DNA from 3 places in the Lactobacillus sp. X-49 genome. Region 1 is predicted to be linked to each of the others. Evidence: predicted binding sites of a transcription regulator. Region 1 holds the regulator's gene; each other region holds the start of a gene.
The links. Region 1 encodes HrcA, which represses chaperone genes, less so after heat shock. Its sites were predicted from a motif close to TTAGCACTCNNNNNNNNNGAGTGCTAA; they were not measured.

Region 1 (4,732 bases):
AACATGAAAGAAGTTGGTGTCGTTTTAAAGGCCGATGTTCAGGGATCAGCTGAGGCATTACAGCAATCACTTGAAAAAATTGAAGTTGAAGGTGTACGCGTAAATATTATTCACTCTGGTGTTGGTGCTGTTAATGAATCTGATGTTGCACTGGCAGCGGCTTCCAATGCCTTTATCCTTGGGTTTAATGTAAGGCCAACTGCAACAGCTAAATCACAAGCGGAATCCGATGCTGGAGTTGATATTCGACTATACAGTGTTATCTATAAAGCAATTGACGATGTTAAAGCAGCCATGCAAGGAATGTTGGAGCCAACTTACGAAGATAAAGTTGTCGGAAATCTGACCGTTCGTGAAATTTGGAAAGTGTCTAAAGTTGGGACTATCGCAGGAGCATTTGTTGATTCTGGCTATGTTTCTCGAGATTCTGAAGTAAACTTAATTCGCAATGGTGTTGTAATCTATACTGGTAAAGTTGGTTCGCTAAAGAGATTTAAAGACGATGTTAAGGTTGTTAAGCAAGGGTTAGATTGTGGACTGACAATTGAAGGCTATAATGACATTAAAGTTGGCGATGAACTTGAAGCTGTTGAACAACAGGAAGTTAAGCCTAGTTAGTTAAAATTGGAGGCAAATATGAAACACAGAATAGGTCGCGTTGAAGGTGAAATCCTTCGTGAGTTAACTAAAATTTTGCGCAAAAACATACGTGATCCACGTGTTAAAGATGTAACCATAACCGCTGTAGAATGCAGCAATGATCTTTCATATGCAACTATTTTTTATAGTATACTCAGTGACAGTCCTCAAAAAGAAGAAGAGGCTGCTAACGGATTAGAAAAAGCCAAAGGCATGGCACGTCATCTTTTGGGCCAGGTTTTAACTGTCTATAAGGTTCCAGAGCTTATATTTAAGCGAGATAATTCAGTTAAATATGGTAGTAAAATTGATCGATTAATTGCCGAAGTAAAAAGACAAGAAGAAGATCGAAATAATTAAAAAAAGCGCTCTTTGGCGCTTTTTTAATAGGTAGGTAAGATGATAAACGGAATTTTAGTAATCGATAAAGATAAAGGAATGACTAGTGCAGATGTTGTTTATCAGTTGCGAAAAGCTTTACATATTAAAAAAATTGGTCACGCAGGGACGTTAGATCCCGATGTTACTGGTGTTTTACCTATTGCCCTAGGTCAAGCTACAAAGTTAATTGAGCTAATGCATACTAAAAATAAAGAATATTGTGGGACTGGTATTTTAGGTTTTTCGACTGATAGTTATGATCTTAGTGGTAAAGTTTTACAAGTTCAAAATTTGACAGAACAATTGTCAGCTGAAGATATTAGTAAGGCAATGCAACAATTTGTAGGAAAAATAGAGCAAGTGCCGCCAATTTATTCAGCGGTTCGAGTTAATGGACGACATTTATATGAATATGCTCGAGAAAATATTACAGTTGAGAGACCAAAAAGACTGGTCAATGTTTTTTCGTATAATTTAGTTGGTACGCCAACTTTTAATAAAGAAAAAGGGCAAGAGGAATTTAGCTTTCAAATTGAATGTAGTAAAGGTACGTATGTTCGTTCTCTTGTCAATGATTTATCCAATAAGTTGAATATCCCGGCCACAATGAAAAGTTTACGTCGTACTGCTAGCTCTGGCTTCGATATTAGCCAAGCGGTCAAGTTAGATGACATTGTTTGCAATCCATCCCACATTGGTGAATATATTCAACCGATTGAAACATTTTTTAAGGATTACCAACAACTAGATTTAACTGAAGATCAATGGAAAAAAGTTCAAAACGGTGCAGCAATTTCATTACAAACGAATGAAAAACAAGTTGCTTTACGTTACAATAAAAAGGTTAAAGCAATTTATCACGTGAAAGGACATCTTTATTGTCCCGAACTGATGCTTTTACAAAATAAATAGTTGAAATGAAGGTCTCAACGTGCAAATTATCCATTTAAATTATCCAATTACAGATAATATTGTTCAGGGTAAACTAATATTGGCTTTAGGCTTTTTTGATGGCGTTCATCGCGGACATCAACAACTTATCAAAATTGCAAAAAAAACTGCAATAAAAAAAGATCTGCCTCTAATGGTAATGACATTTGATAGACATCCTAAAGAAGTATATCAAAATGCTGGTGTAACGTATATTGACAACTTAGATGAAAAAGCATATAAAATGCAGAAACTTGGCGTAGATTACTTATTGGTAATGCATTTTAATAAGATGTTCAGTAGACTAACTGCACAGGAATTTGTTGACAATATTATTGTCAAATTACATGCTGACACAATTGTTGCAGGTTTTGATTATACCTATGGTCCTAAAGATGTAGCTAATATGCAAAATTTACCACAGTTTGCTAAAGGCAGATTTGATATTATTAATGTTCCTGAACAATGCTATGATGGACAAAAAATAGGCTCAACAGAAATTAAAAAGGCAATTAGTGCGGGGAATATGACTTTAGCTAAGAAGTTATTAGGATTTCCATATGTAATGTCTGGTTATGTTGGTCATGGACTACGAAATGGACATAAGTTAGGCTATCCTACTGCTAACTTAGTTTGGGATACAAATAAAGTGATTCCTAAGATAGGAGTCTATGCTACTAAAACAAAAATTAATGGCAAGTGGTACAATTCAATGACCAGTGTCGGTTATAATGCTACAATCAATGACGATTCAAAAATTTATATTGAATCAAACTTGTTTGGTTTCAATCAAGATGCCTATGATCAAAAAATGATTATAAAATGGTATAAGTATACAAGAGGAGAAATTAAATTTAGCAATTTAACCGATTTGAAAAAGCAAATGGTTCAGGATGAGGCAGAAATAAAAGCATATTTTTCTAATATAAATAAATAGACTAATCTATTTATACAAATTTGTTCAAAAAAATTAGCACTCAACTTGACAATCTGCTAAAACCTAGTATCATAATAATTGTTAGCACCTTTGAAGTGTGAGTGCTAAAAGTGAGGGCGATATTTATGTTGACCGAACGTCAAGAACTAATTTTAAAAACTATTATAAATGATTTTACGCAAACGCATGATCCTGTAGGCTCTAAAACTGTTATGAATCAGTTACCAATTAAAGTTTCTAGCGCAACAATTCGAAATGAAATGGCTCTATTAGAAGAGCGAGGATTGATTGAAAAGACCCATCTGTCTAGTGGACGTGTACCATCAACTGATGGATATCGTTATTATTTGGACAATTTAGTTGAGCCTCTTCAAATTCCATCTTCTGTTTATAAAAAAATTATTAATCAGTTTAGTCAACCGTTTCATCAAGTTAATGAAATTGTGCAAGAAGCCGCTAAAATTTTGTCTGATTTAACAAATTATACAGCTTTTGCGGAGGGTCCTGAAAGTAGTACATTGACTATTACCGGTTTTCGAATAGTTCCCTTGTTCAGTTGTCAGATCATGGCTATTTTAGTAACTAGTGATGGTAACGTTCATAATCAAGTTTATCAATTGCCATCTAATGTAAATGGCGATGAAGTAGAAAAAGCTGTTCGAATGATAAACGATGAACTTGTTGGTAAAACATTGGGTGATGTATCACCAACCATATTAAGTCATGTACTAAATAAGAAATTTAACAGTAGTCATATCGATGGTTTGATTGAACTAGTGGAAGATGTTATTAATGAAGCAGCTAGTGAGCAAATGTATGTCGATGGTCAAATCAATCTGCTCAATAATACATCTCTAAATGATGTAACCAGCTTACGAACGCTTTATGACTTAATTGATCATGAAGATCTAATTTCACACTGGATGAGTCAAGGAACAATTACGAATAATAATCATTCTCCCATTCAAGTCAGTCTAGGTTCAGAATTATCTAATGATTTGCTAAAAGATTATAGTTTGTTAACAGCAGAATATAGCGTGGGGCCTCATGGTAAAGGTGTAATTGCTTTACTTGGCCCCAATAATATGCCATATTCGCAAATAATTAGTTTATTAGAATATTTCAGGAATGAATTAGCTAAAAAAATGCTTGAGTATTATGGTCGATTTAAATAAAGGAGGTTAACGTGAGTAAAGAAAAATTTACTAGCGAACAGGATTTGGATAAGGCTCAATCACAAACAACTAAAGCAACTGATAGTGATACTAACAAAATTAATAAAAAGAAGTCAAAATCTATAGAAAATAAAGAAGTGGCTGAATTAACTAAGTTGCGCGAAGAAAATAAAGATTTAGAAGATAAATTTTTACGTAGCCAAGCTGAAATGCAAAATATGCAAAATCGGTATAATAACGAGCGGGCACAGTTGATTAAGTATGAATCACAATCATTAGCTAAAGACGTTTTACCTGCAATGGATAATTTAGAGCGGGCTTTAGCAACTAAAGTTGACGATGAAGCTTCTAAGCAATTAAAAAAGGGTGTTGAAATGACCCTTGATTCGCTTGTAAAAGCCATGAAAGATCATGGAATTAGCGAAATTGATGCTGAAGGTGTGGAATTTGATCCAACTTTGCATCAAGCGGTTCAAACCGTTGATGCTGAAAGTGATGATCAAAAAAATCATGTTGTGCAAGTTTTACAAAAAGGATATTTATATAAAGATCGTACATTAAGACCAGCAATGGTTGTTGTCGCACAATAATTGGAAGGAAGTTAAAAAAATGTCAAAAGTTATCGGTATTGATCTTGGAACTACTAACTCAGCTGTTGCAGTTCTTGAAG
Region 2 (4,732 bases), on a different contig from region 1:
GGTAAAATCATCTACAATATTCTTTATTTTGGCAATAGCCTGGTCTTTAAATTGATTTATTTCACCGCTTGTCTTCGCGTTACTAATCCCTGTTTTACCATCACTTAAAGCATGATTTACGGCATCGACTGCTTTAGATACTTCTTCTTTTGGTTCTTTTACATTAACAAGCGTATTTAGAGCATTATTAGCAGTATAGTCAACTTCATTATCTGCTGCTGCCCTTTGATTCCTTAAAGCATCTGCCGGTGGATTAATGTTACCACCATTGCTTGCGCCACCACCATTAATAATATTAGAAGTGTTATTAGTAGAATTACTTGGTGCCTCAGCTCCACCACTTACTGGTGGAGTTGTTGGTATTATTGGGGTATTTGACACAAAATTATTAATTGGAGCCTGTTTAACAACAAAGGCCTTAGTAGGAATATATCCGCGCTTTGTAGCGTAGAACTTCTTACCATGAATGGTAATGGCTTTACCAAAAATTCTAACCTTCTTGCCCTTTACCATTCTACTACCTTTAATAACTTTACCATTTCTAGTATAAAGTGAGGTATTCCTTACCAATGTACGGAGCTTACCATCAACATTAGCTGCCTTAATATATTGACCTTTGCCAATTTCATAGTAAGTTATGCCCTTAATGGTCTTTTTACCATAAGTAGTGACTCTACTGCCGGCTCTAACGATTGCGCTTGTCTTAACCGCCTTTTTACCAATCTTCTTGTAAATGGCAGAATTTACACCAACTGCTTTACTCTTAGCAGCCTTAGCGCTAACAGTTGTTGCGTTCATTGCATTTTCTTGGCCGCTTACTCCAGCAAAACCAATTGACAATAATGCTGCTCCAACGACTGAAACAATCATTTTCTTATTGAAATTACTTTTACTCATCTTTTCAAACCTTTCAATTAAAATTCGAACCAATCTACAACTAAATCACCCAAAACTAATAGCTTGTATAATAATTATTATTATCTTAACTAATGGGTCTCATCAAACTCAAAATTTCTCCTATTGCCTTTTACCACCTTAGTTTTTCAAGCACTGTTATTATTAGACAAATGACCAGTAGCAGTGAATACACAGCATTCCCACGCCTTTTAATTTTGATCTCGTTTAATTAGCACCAAATAAGAATTTAACCGTAATATCAAAATCAATTTGTACTATTCGCTAATACACAGCTTTAAAAGTACAATATATAGCGTTATCTTTATGTTATGACTATTCGTTGAGTATTTAAAGACAATATATAGTAAAATAAAAAAAAAAAAAAAGCAATATATTACATTAAAGAGATAATCTTAAGAATTATATTTTATAAGATTTGAGATAATTTAAATTTGGTTAATGTTAATAATTTAACGATTTTTCTACTTTTTATAATTTAACAATTAATAAATGATTGTTATAAATTTTGTCTTTTATAAATTTTTTAACGCTTATTTTTTAAGCTAGTCACAATTTCTTTTCAGAATTAAAATTAAATAATTGAAGTTACTCAATTATTTACTAAGAGGTAAATTTCATGATAACCAAATTTCATTTATTTAATTTATTCATAAACAAAAAGCTTAATACCGATTAGACATCGGCATTAAGCTCTTAGTAATATTTAGTTTAATTAATGTTCATGCTTACTAGTAGTTCTGCTCTTTGTGCTAAATTAACATAAAGTTTATCACCACTAACAGACATTCCTTCAATTTCGCGACCAGTATCAAAGGTATAGGTTTGTTTTAATTCCCCATTACGCGCAATCTTAAAGATCAAATCATTAAATGCTAAGTAGAAGTTCTGATTCTTGGTATCATAAGTTAAGCCTTGGCAAGGAGAATTATTACTTACAAAGCTACCAGCAGTTTTACCAACTAATTTTGGATACCAGTTGTCACCTTTACGGGTCAGTTCCCAAAACTCATAGCAATTGTTTTTGGTATCACGATAAACCGTGTACATTTCATTATCGGAAACAATTACCCCATTATGGAAGTATCTTGGAGTATTTTCATCACCTACCCAAGTTTTAATAGTCCAAATTTTATTAATTTGTAAATCACTTTTACGAATTTGGATTAATTCTTCTGAGTCAGTACTTTCACGTAAAGTATTATCATTGTTTAAAACATAAATGTACTTATCACTTGAGCCCATAGCTTGTCCATGACCAATTGGAACATATGGACTAACCTTGATATGTTTTACATAGTTATTAAAGTCTTTTTGAGACATATCCAGCAGGTGTTGTGCGTTATATGGATCCTTCAAATTATTTAAATCGTAACCAACAATGTGACCTGAAGTTAAATTGGTATGACTTAATAAACTAGTGTATGCCCAGCCTTGTGAAACAGTCACTCCTTCAGGTATATGACCAACACGGTTAATATTGTCATCTGTTGGGTCTTTAACGCTTAATAAAACTGGTTGATAAAACCGCGTTCTCAAAGTCAAGTCACCACTCTTAAATTCATGCGGGGTGGTTTCTGGGCTATATTCATTTGGATTAATGTAGTTAATAGAAGAACCGTAGTGCGTCTTCCAAGCCTGATAATCGCTAGTTCCTTTTTGAGCAGGGAACGAATTTACTTCATTAGGATCGGCAATTCCCTCAGTGGTACTTTTTCTAATGGTAACTTTAACAATAGCAGTTGTATTACCGTAAGTATACTTAACTTTATAAGTTTTGGGCTTAGAACAGGTGATGCTATCACGGGATACTTGAACCTGATCATTATCAATTACTGTTCCCCATTTATTAGTTACATACGAAATTGCATCCTTGGGGAAGAAACTATAAAGTTCATTCCTAACCAAACTAACCGTCTTAGGCACGGCAATTTGGTTTCTTGCAAAAAACTTTTCATTAACATAACCAACTTCACGGCCATTAACATAGATTCTCCAGTACCGATTTTTTTTCGTTTCAATCAATTGGTCAGACTGAATGTGACTATAGCGAAAATTAATTCCGTCAGCTACTTTTTTGCTGACCTTACCATCAGAGATTTCCTCCCAAACTTTATAATTTTTATTACCAGCCACCTTGGTCATCATTGAATAGCCAGTAACCATTTGCTTAGCCTGCTTTTGTTTTTTTATAGTAGTAGGATTAGTATCGTTACTCTTACCATTATCAACAGTTCCATCATCATCATCCATTGGCTCTTTTGTGGAATTATTGGCACTATTAGTCTGTGGTGCTTGCGGTGAATTTGTCGTATCAGCTAGAACCGGATTAGCGGATACATGAGCTGTAAACGCTAAACTACCAAGTAACATCATCGAGAATGTTGCTATTTTATTAGAAAGCTTCAAAATATTTCCTCCAAAAATTAAATTCATTCTCTAAGTATATAACAATAGTGTCGCGATATATAATACAAATTTGATACACTTTCATTGACAGCAATCAATGTAAGTGATTTAATTAGCACTGTACTTTTTAGAGTGCTAAAAATTTGAACTTAAATTTAGGAGGTTAAAAAATGCTCGTACCTACAGTTATTGAACAAACTGCTCGCGGTGAACGTTCATACGACATTTACTCACGTTTGTTGAAGGATCGAATTATCATGCTCAGCGGTGAAATCAACGATGACTTGGCTAATTCAATTATTGCGCAATTATTATTTCTTGATGCTCAAGATAACACCAAGGACATCTCCCTTTATATTAATTCTCCTGGTGGTGTCATTACTTCTGGTTTAGCAATCATGGATACAATGAACTTTATTAAATCAGATGTTTCTACAATTGCGATTGGAATGGCTGCATCAATGGCCTCAATTCTTTTAACCAGTGGCACTAAGGGCAAACGCTTTGCTTTACCAAATTCTACTGTCCTAATTCATCAACCTTTAGGTGGTGCTCAAGGTCAGCAAACTGATATTCAAATTGCTGCCAATGAAATTTTGAAGAGTCGTGAAAAGATCAATAAGATTTTACACGAAACCACTGGACAGCCACTTGAAAAGATTCAAAAAGACACTGAACGTGACAATTACTTAACAGCTGAAGAAGCAAAGGATTATGGCTTAATTGATGAAATCATGGCCAATCAAAAGAAATAGTTACACTAACTAATAAAAGACTTATTAGCACAATGCCAAATTTGTGTGGGGACTTTTTACAACACAGTAAAAAAGCTAGCAGCTTCGTTTGTAAAACGAAGGTTGCTAGCTTTTTATTTTTATTCATCTAAATTTTGTGCCAACTCATGTAACTTTTTAAATCGGTGATTGGCACCAGATTTAGAAATGGGACCATCTGGAACTTGCGCAGCTATTTCCTTTAAAGACAATTCCGGATTGGCAAGCCTTAATCGTGCAATTCCCTGTAATTTTTCGGGAATATTCTCTAAGCCAACTTTGCGTTCCAAAAATTCTATATCTTCAACCTGTTTAGCCGCAGCTGTTGCAGTTTTTTTCAAGTTGGCAGTATCACAGTTAACCAATCGATTAACCGAATTACGCATATCACGCATAATTCGCAAATCTTCAAATGCCAACATAGCATTAAACGCCCCAATAATATGAAGAAAATCACCGATTTTTTGTGCTTCTTTCAAATACACAATATAGCCACGGCGTCTCTTAGTAGTTTTAGCATTTAATTGAAAATACCGATTCATTAAATCCAACAAATCATTATTATGATCTTGATAAGCAGAATAAATTTCTAAATGATAGCGACTCGTTTCTGGATTATTGACGCTGCCACTAGC
Region 3 (4,732 bases), on a different contig from region 1:
CTATTTATTTATTAACTTAAATACGTTAATTAAATATTTGATATGCCTTAATAATACTGGGATATAGGCTTAGGCTATATTAGCCTTTTTAACTTGGCAATAAAAAGTTATTTCGATAATTATATATTCTTTTTTTTTTTTTTAATATATAATCTTTACGTTTTCGCTGGTAGGTATATTATAAACTTAAGCGCATTTAGTAATAGCTTTTAATAGCTATTTATGACCATTTTTTAATTATATATTTTTTGTTTCATATTTTTATAATCAAAATTTTCTATCATAAACAAATAACTATAGGCATTCTACTAACTGCGTTATTCAAAATGCCAGTGCAATGTTGATACCACTATTTTAATATAGATAAATGGTTTGTTAACTTTTACAGCAGTGATACTTTTTGCTTGTTCATTTTACTACTGCGAATTTAGCGATTAATTTGGTGAAAACAAAGCATGGCTTTTGAAGTTTTCCCTCAGAATTAAAGTTAATTTTGGGGGTTTAATTGCCAATATTTGAAATGTTGGATAAGAAGAATAACTTTTGTAAGATAAGAAGTGCTGGTGGAGGGTGGTGTCATGGTATTGTTGCTCTTGCATACCCATTGTAACATTGTTAAGTCGAGAGTAAAGACTTTGAAGTTATTCCTGAAGAGCAAGGTAATACCATACTAAACTACTTTGATTTAGCTTATCGGAAAAATTCAACCCATATCATTAAGATAACCTTGCAAAACTGTTCGAAAAACGATCACGGAAAGCTTAGTTTAGCATCTTTTTATTTTAAATAACCAAAAGTTAGAAATCTTTCCAATTTCAGCAAGATCTAGTTTTAACTAGATCTTTTTAATTGGCATACTTAAATAAAAATGGAAATATATCTTTAAGTATCTAGAAAACTATAAAAATTTTTTAATTAAATGACTATCTATAATTTAATCATACAAATACTCCATAACTAGATAATCTAATTATGGAGTATTTAATTTAAATCTTATCTGGTGTCTGTAGAAAATTAGGCGAGTGCATCCCAAGCGGGAAGATCGGTTGCAGGACCTTCTGTCAAAGCTAATTGCTCAGGAGTTAAATATTTTTTATGAACAGCTACCTCATAAACATATTCTTTAAACCATTCATTATTCATGACAAAAAATCCTTTATCACCATTTTTTTCACCCCATGAATTTTCAACTTTCCATTGACGAATCTGTCCTTGCTCTTCATCTACACCTACAAAAGCCATTGCATGAGTAAATGCACCAGCACCGGTACGTAGCCGATCTGCTTTTGACATTTTAAGGTTAACTCCAAATAAATCGCTCAGTTGATATAATTCGCTATCTAAAATTCCTTGTTTACGGTCGCTTTGTTCACCAACGTCATTGCCAAACCAGACTGCTTCGCCATCTTTTAATTGTTTGACTGTGGCTGTTTCAAGGTATTCAATGGGTACATTCAATAAACGAATTTGACATGTTTCCTCAATATTGCGTTCATCAGGTATACTATAAAGTTTATTGTACTCATGGTTGGGAGCATTAGTTAATACGACATAATCATCGAAGTTAACTTCTGCTAAATATTTATGTAAAAATTCTAATGGAGTTAGGTCCTTATCTAAATGATAATTTTGGTTATCATCACGGTATTCTAAATCAAATTTCTTTGGTGGTTCACCAATTGCAACTGCAGTCATATGATAGACTTCGTTTAAAAATTGTTCACGGACTTGATTAATTTCCTCAACCGTACCGGTTTGTTTTAATTTACGTAAGACAAGAGCATCCTTTTTAAGTTTATCACCCAATGCTTTTCCTAAACCAGCAGTGTTATTGGCATTGAAACTTTCTGGCATAGCATAAGAAGGCACAACGCCATATTTTTCTATTAGTGCAGTTGCCATGTGAAAGTGTCCGCCATCCTGACCGGCACTATCTAGATATGCTCTAACAATGCGTGAATCAAGCGGCTGATCAGCAGTAGCGAGGATATTATTATAAAAAATATTAGCTCTTTCGATTTTATCCCAGAAAAAATTATAACTTTGTGAAAAAGTAAAATTTTTACAATGATGCTTTTTACCAAATGCGTGCCGTAAAATGTTTAATGTGGCAAACTCCCAGCAACGTCCTGATTGACGCTGGTTAGTTACGTTGTCGGTATCTAGCTCGGTGGAAAAGACCCGAGTCAAATTCCTTGATACTTGATTGTTATATGCTGCTGCCAAAACACCACTTTTTTGAACAGCGCGAGCAATAACTTGATTATGTTCGTCGTTATTAAAATTGTGTGTAAATTGTTCTAATTCGTGCACTGTAACTTGATGTCGCATAAATAAAACTCCTTTTAATTAATTTTTAAATTAATTAATATTTTAATCTAAAATAAAAGTGAGTTCAACACTTGAACTCACTTCAGAGAATTATTTGTATTGACAACTTCGCTAGAACTTCTTGCATTAATTCATAAGTTAATCAATTTGAATTGAATTATCACTCTTGTCGGCGCTTTGCTTAGGTAAGGTGATAGTCAATACACCATTATCATACTTTGCATGAATCTCATTTGCAACTACGTTTGGTAATCTGAAACTACGTGAAATGTGCCCCTCACTTCTCTCGCGGTGGATGATGCTACCGTTTTTATCAGTTGAGTCATTGAATGACTTTCTTGTTCCCGATACGCTTAAAACACCATTAGAGTAATTTAGATTAATATCATTTTTATTCATTCCTGGCATGTCAATTTTAATTACATAGTCATGGTTATTTTCAACCACGTCTGATTGCATTAACTTTGCCACTTCGCTACCATCAAAAAATTTTCTTGGAAGATCAAACCAATCGTTCATTGCATCGAATAAATCATTGTGCCGATTCATCATTTCGTTTGCCATAGTAAAAACTTCCTTTCAAAAATTAGTTTAAACTGTAAGAAGTACTTTCTTTTCTTCCTTACAATGATTATTATAGTATGCAGTTTGATAAAATGGAAATATTTAGCACTCTTAATTTGCGAGTGCTAATTTAAAAAGCTAACTGGACTGAGTTTTTCCAAAAACGGAGAGGGAATATTTTGGTTTATTATCAAAAAATGACGCCTGAAGGATATCATCAAATTGAAGCTGAAATCAACCGGTTAAAGAAAGAACGGCCACGACGGATTAAAATTTTGCAAGAAGCGCGATCACTTGGCGATTTATCAGAAAACACTGAGTATACAGAAGCCAAGCGTGAACTTGGACATTTACAAGGCAGATTACGTTACCTTGATAAACAACTCAAGTATGCGGAAGTTGTTGAAAAAAAAGATGACGGCAAGGTTGATTTGGGTAAAACAGTTCTTTTAAAATTTGATGACGGTGAAACAGAAGAGTATCAAATTGTTGGTCGCATGCAAGCAGATATTGAAAAAGGCAAACTAGCTTATGATTCTCCCTTAGGTCAGGCAATTATGAAAAAAGGGGTTCAAACTAAGGTAAGAGTAGCTGCCCCAGATGGTGAATATCAAGTAATCATTACTAAAATTGATTAAATTTTTTCTTGCTTAATCGAACTTACGTTTGTATAATTGTTTCAAAAGCAAACTTACGTTCGCGAAAAGGAGCAGAATCAATGTATGATTATCGTTATGAACCACACCACGTGATTTTTATGATTGATAATAAATCATTTTTCGCAAGTTGCGAAGCACTTGCATTAGGATTAAATCCAATGCGAGCAGTATTAGCGGTTGTATCACATCGTCCCAATCTTAACTATGGCTCAGGACTGATTATGGCGGCTTCTCCCTTAGCTAAGAAAAAATATGGATTGACGAATGTTATGCGAGTACGTGACCTTCCTTCAAAAAAAGTGGCTCCCGATTTAATATTGGTTGAACCACATATGAATCTTTATATTAAACGTAGCATGCAGATACTAGATATTTTTCGGAAATATGCGGCCGACGAAGATATTCATGTATATTCAATTGATGAAAGCATGGTCGATATGACCAAGTCATGGCAATTATTTGGTGATGATCCTTACCTGGTAGCGCGAAAAATACAAGTAGAAATTAAGAATAGTTTAGGTCTTTATACTACCTGCGGTATAGGAGAAAATCCATTACTGGCTAAATTAGCTATGGATATTTCAGCTAAACACCGATATTCAATGATTGACTATTGGCACTATATTGATGTTCCTGATACTATTTGGAAAATTTCTAATTTAGAAGATGTTTGGGGAATTGGTAAAAAAACCGCTCAGCATTTGCAACGAATGGGGATTAAGAACATGTATGATCTAGCACATACTAATCCAACGATTTTAACAAATGAATTTGGCATAATTGGTGCTCAATTGTTTGCTACGAGTTGGGGTGTTGATCGCAGTATTATTAGTGAAAAGTCTTCTCCAGAATCCCCAAGTTATGGTAATTCTCAAATTTTAAATTATGATTATACGATTCAACGAGAAATAGAAATTGTTTTGCGTGAAATCGTTGAACAGGTGGCAGCAAGATTACGTGCGTATAATTTTCAAGCAAAATGTTTAAGTTTATATGTAGGCTTTTCCCGTTCTTATCATGGTAAAAGCAAGGGATTTAATGTTCAGCAAAAGATAACTCCAACTAACGATGATCAGTTTTTAAATTGTGCACTGATAAATCTTTTTCGAAAAAATTGGCATGGTGAACCTGTCAGGCTTTTAAGCGTGAGTTGCAGCCATTTAACCTCAGCTAATTAT

Region 2: a site for HrcA is predicted at 3,437-3,463, ahead of clpP (ATP-dependent Clp endopeptidase proteolytic subunit ClpP). Genes of this name have one in related genera too.
Region 3: a site for HrcA is predicted at 2,998-3,024, ahead of ACYIAQ_RS06170 (Hsp20/alpha crystallin family protein). Genes of this name have one in related genera too.

What each region holds. Positions count from the first base shown of each region.
Region 1 is NZ_JBXSQM010000007.1:9,747-14,478, reverse strand. It holds gene infB (translation initiation factor IF-2) at 1-618, shown strand, start outside; gene ACYIAQ_RS04680 (ribosome-binding factor A) at 637-999, shown strand; gene truB (tRNA pseudouridine(55) synthase TruB) at 1,039-1,932, shown strand; gene ribF (riboflavin biosynthesis protein RibF) at 1,952-2,887, shown strand; gene hrcA (heat-inducible transcriptional repressor HrcA) at 3,013-4,062, shown strand; gene grpE (nucleotide exchange factor GrpE) at 4,074-4,652, shown strand; gene dnaK (molecular chaperone DnaK) at 4,672-4,732, shown strand, end outside.
Region 2 is NZ_JBXSQM010000002.1:47,888-52,619, reverse strand. It holds gene ACYIAQ_RS01540 (SLAP domain-containing protein) at 1-897, opposite strand, end outside; gene ACYIAQ_RS01535 (SH3-like domain-containing protein) at 1,627-3,324, opposite strand; gene clpP (ATP-dependent Clp endopeptidase proteolytic subunit ClpP) at 3,495-4,079, shown strand; gene whiA (DNA-binding protein WhiA) at 4,199-4,732, opposite strand, start outside.
Region 3 is NZ_JBXSQM010000011.1:1,477-6,208, forward strand. It holds gene ACYIAQ_RS06165 (C1 family peptidase) at 1,015-2,331, opposite strand; gene ACYIAQ_RS06170 (Hsp20/alpha crystallin family protein) at 2,470-2,895, opposite strand; gene greA (transcription elongation factor GreA) at 3,075-3,533, shown strand; gene ACYIAQ_RS06180 (Y-family DNA polymerase) at 3,614-4,732, shown strand, end outside.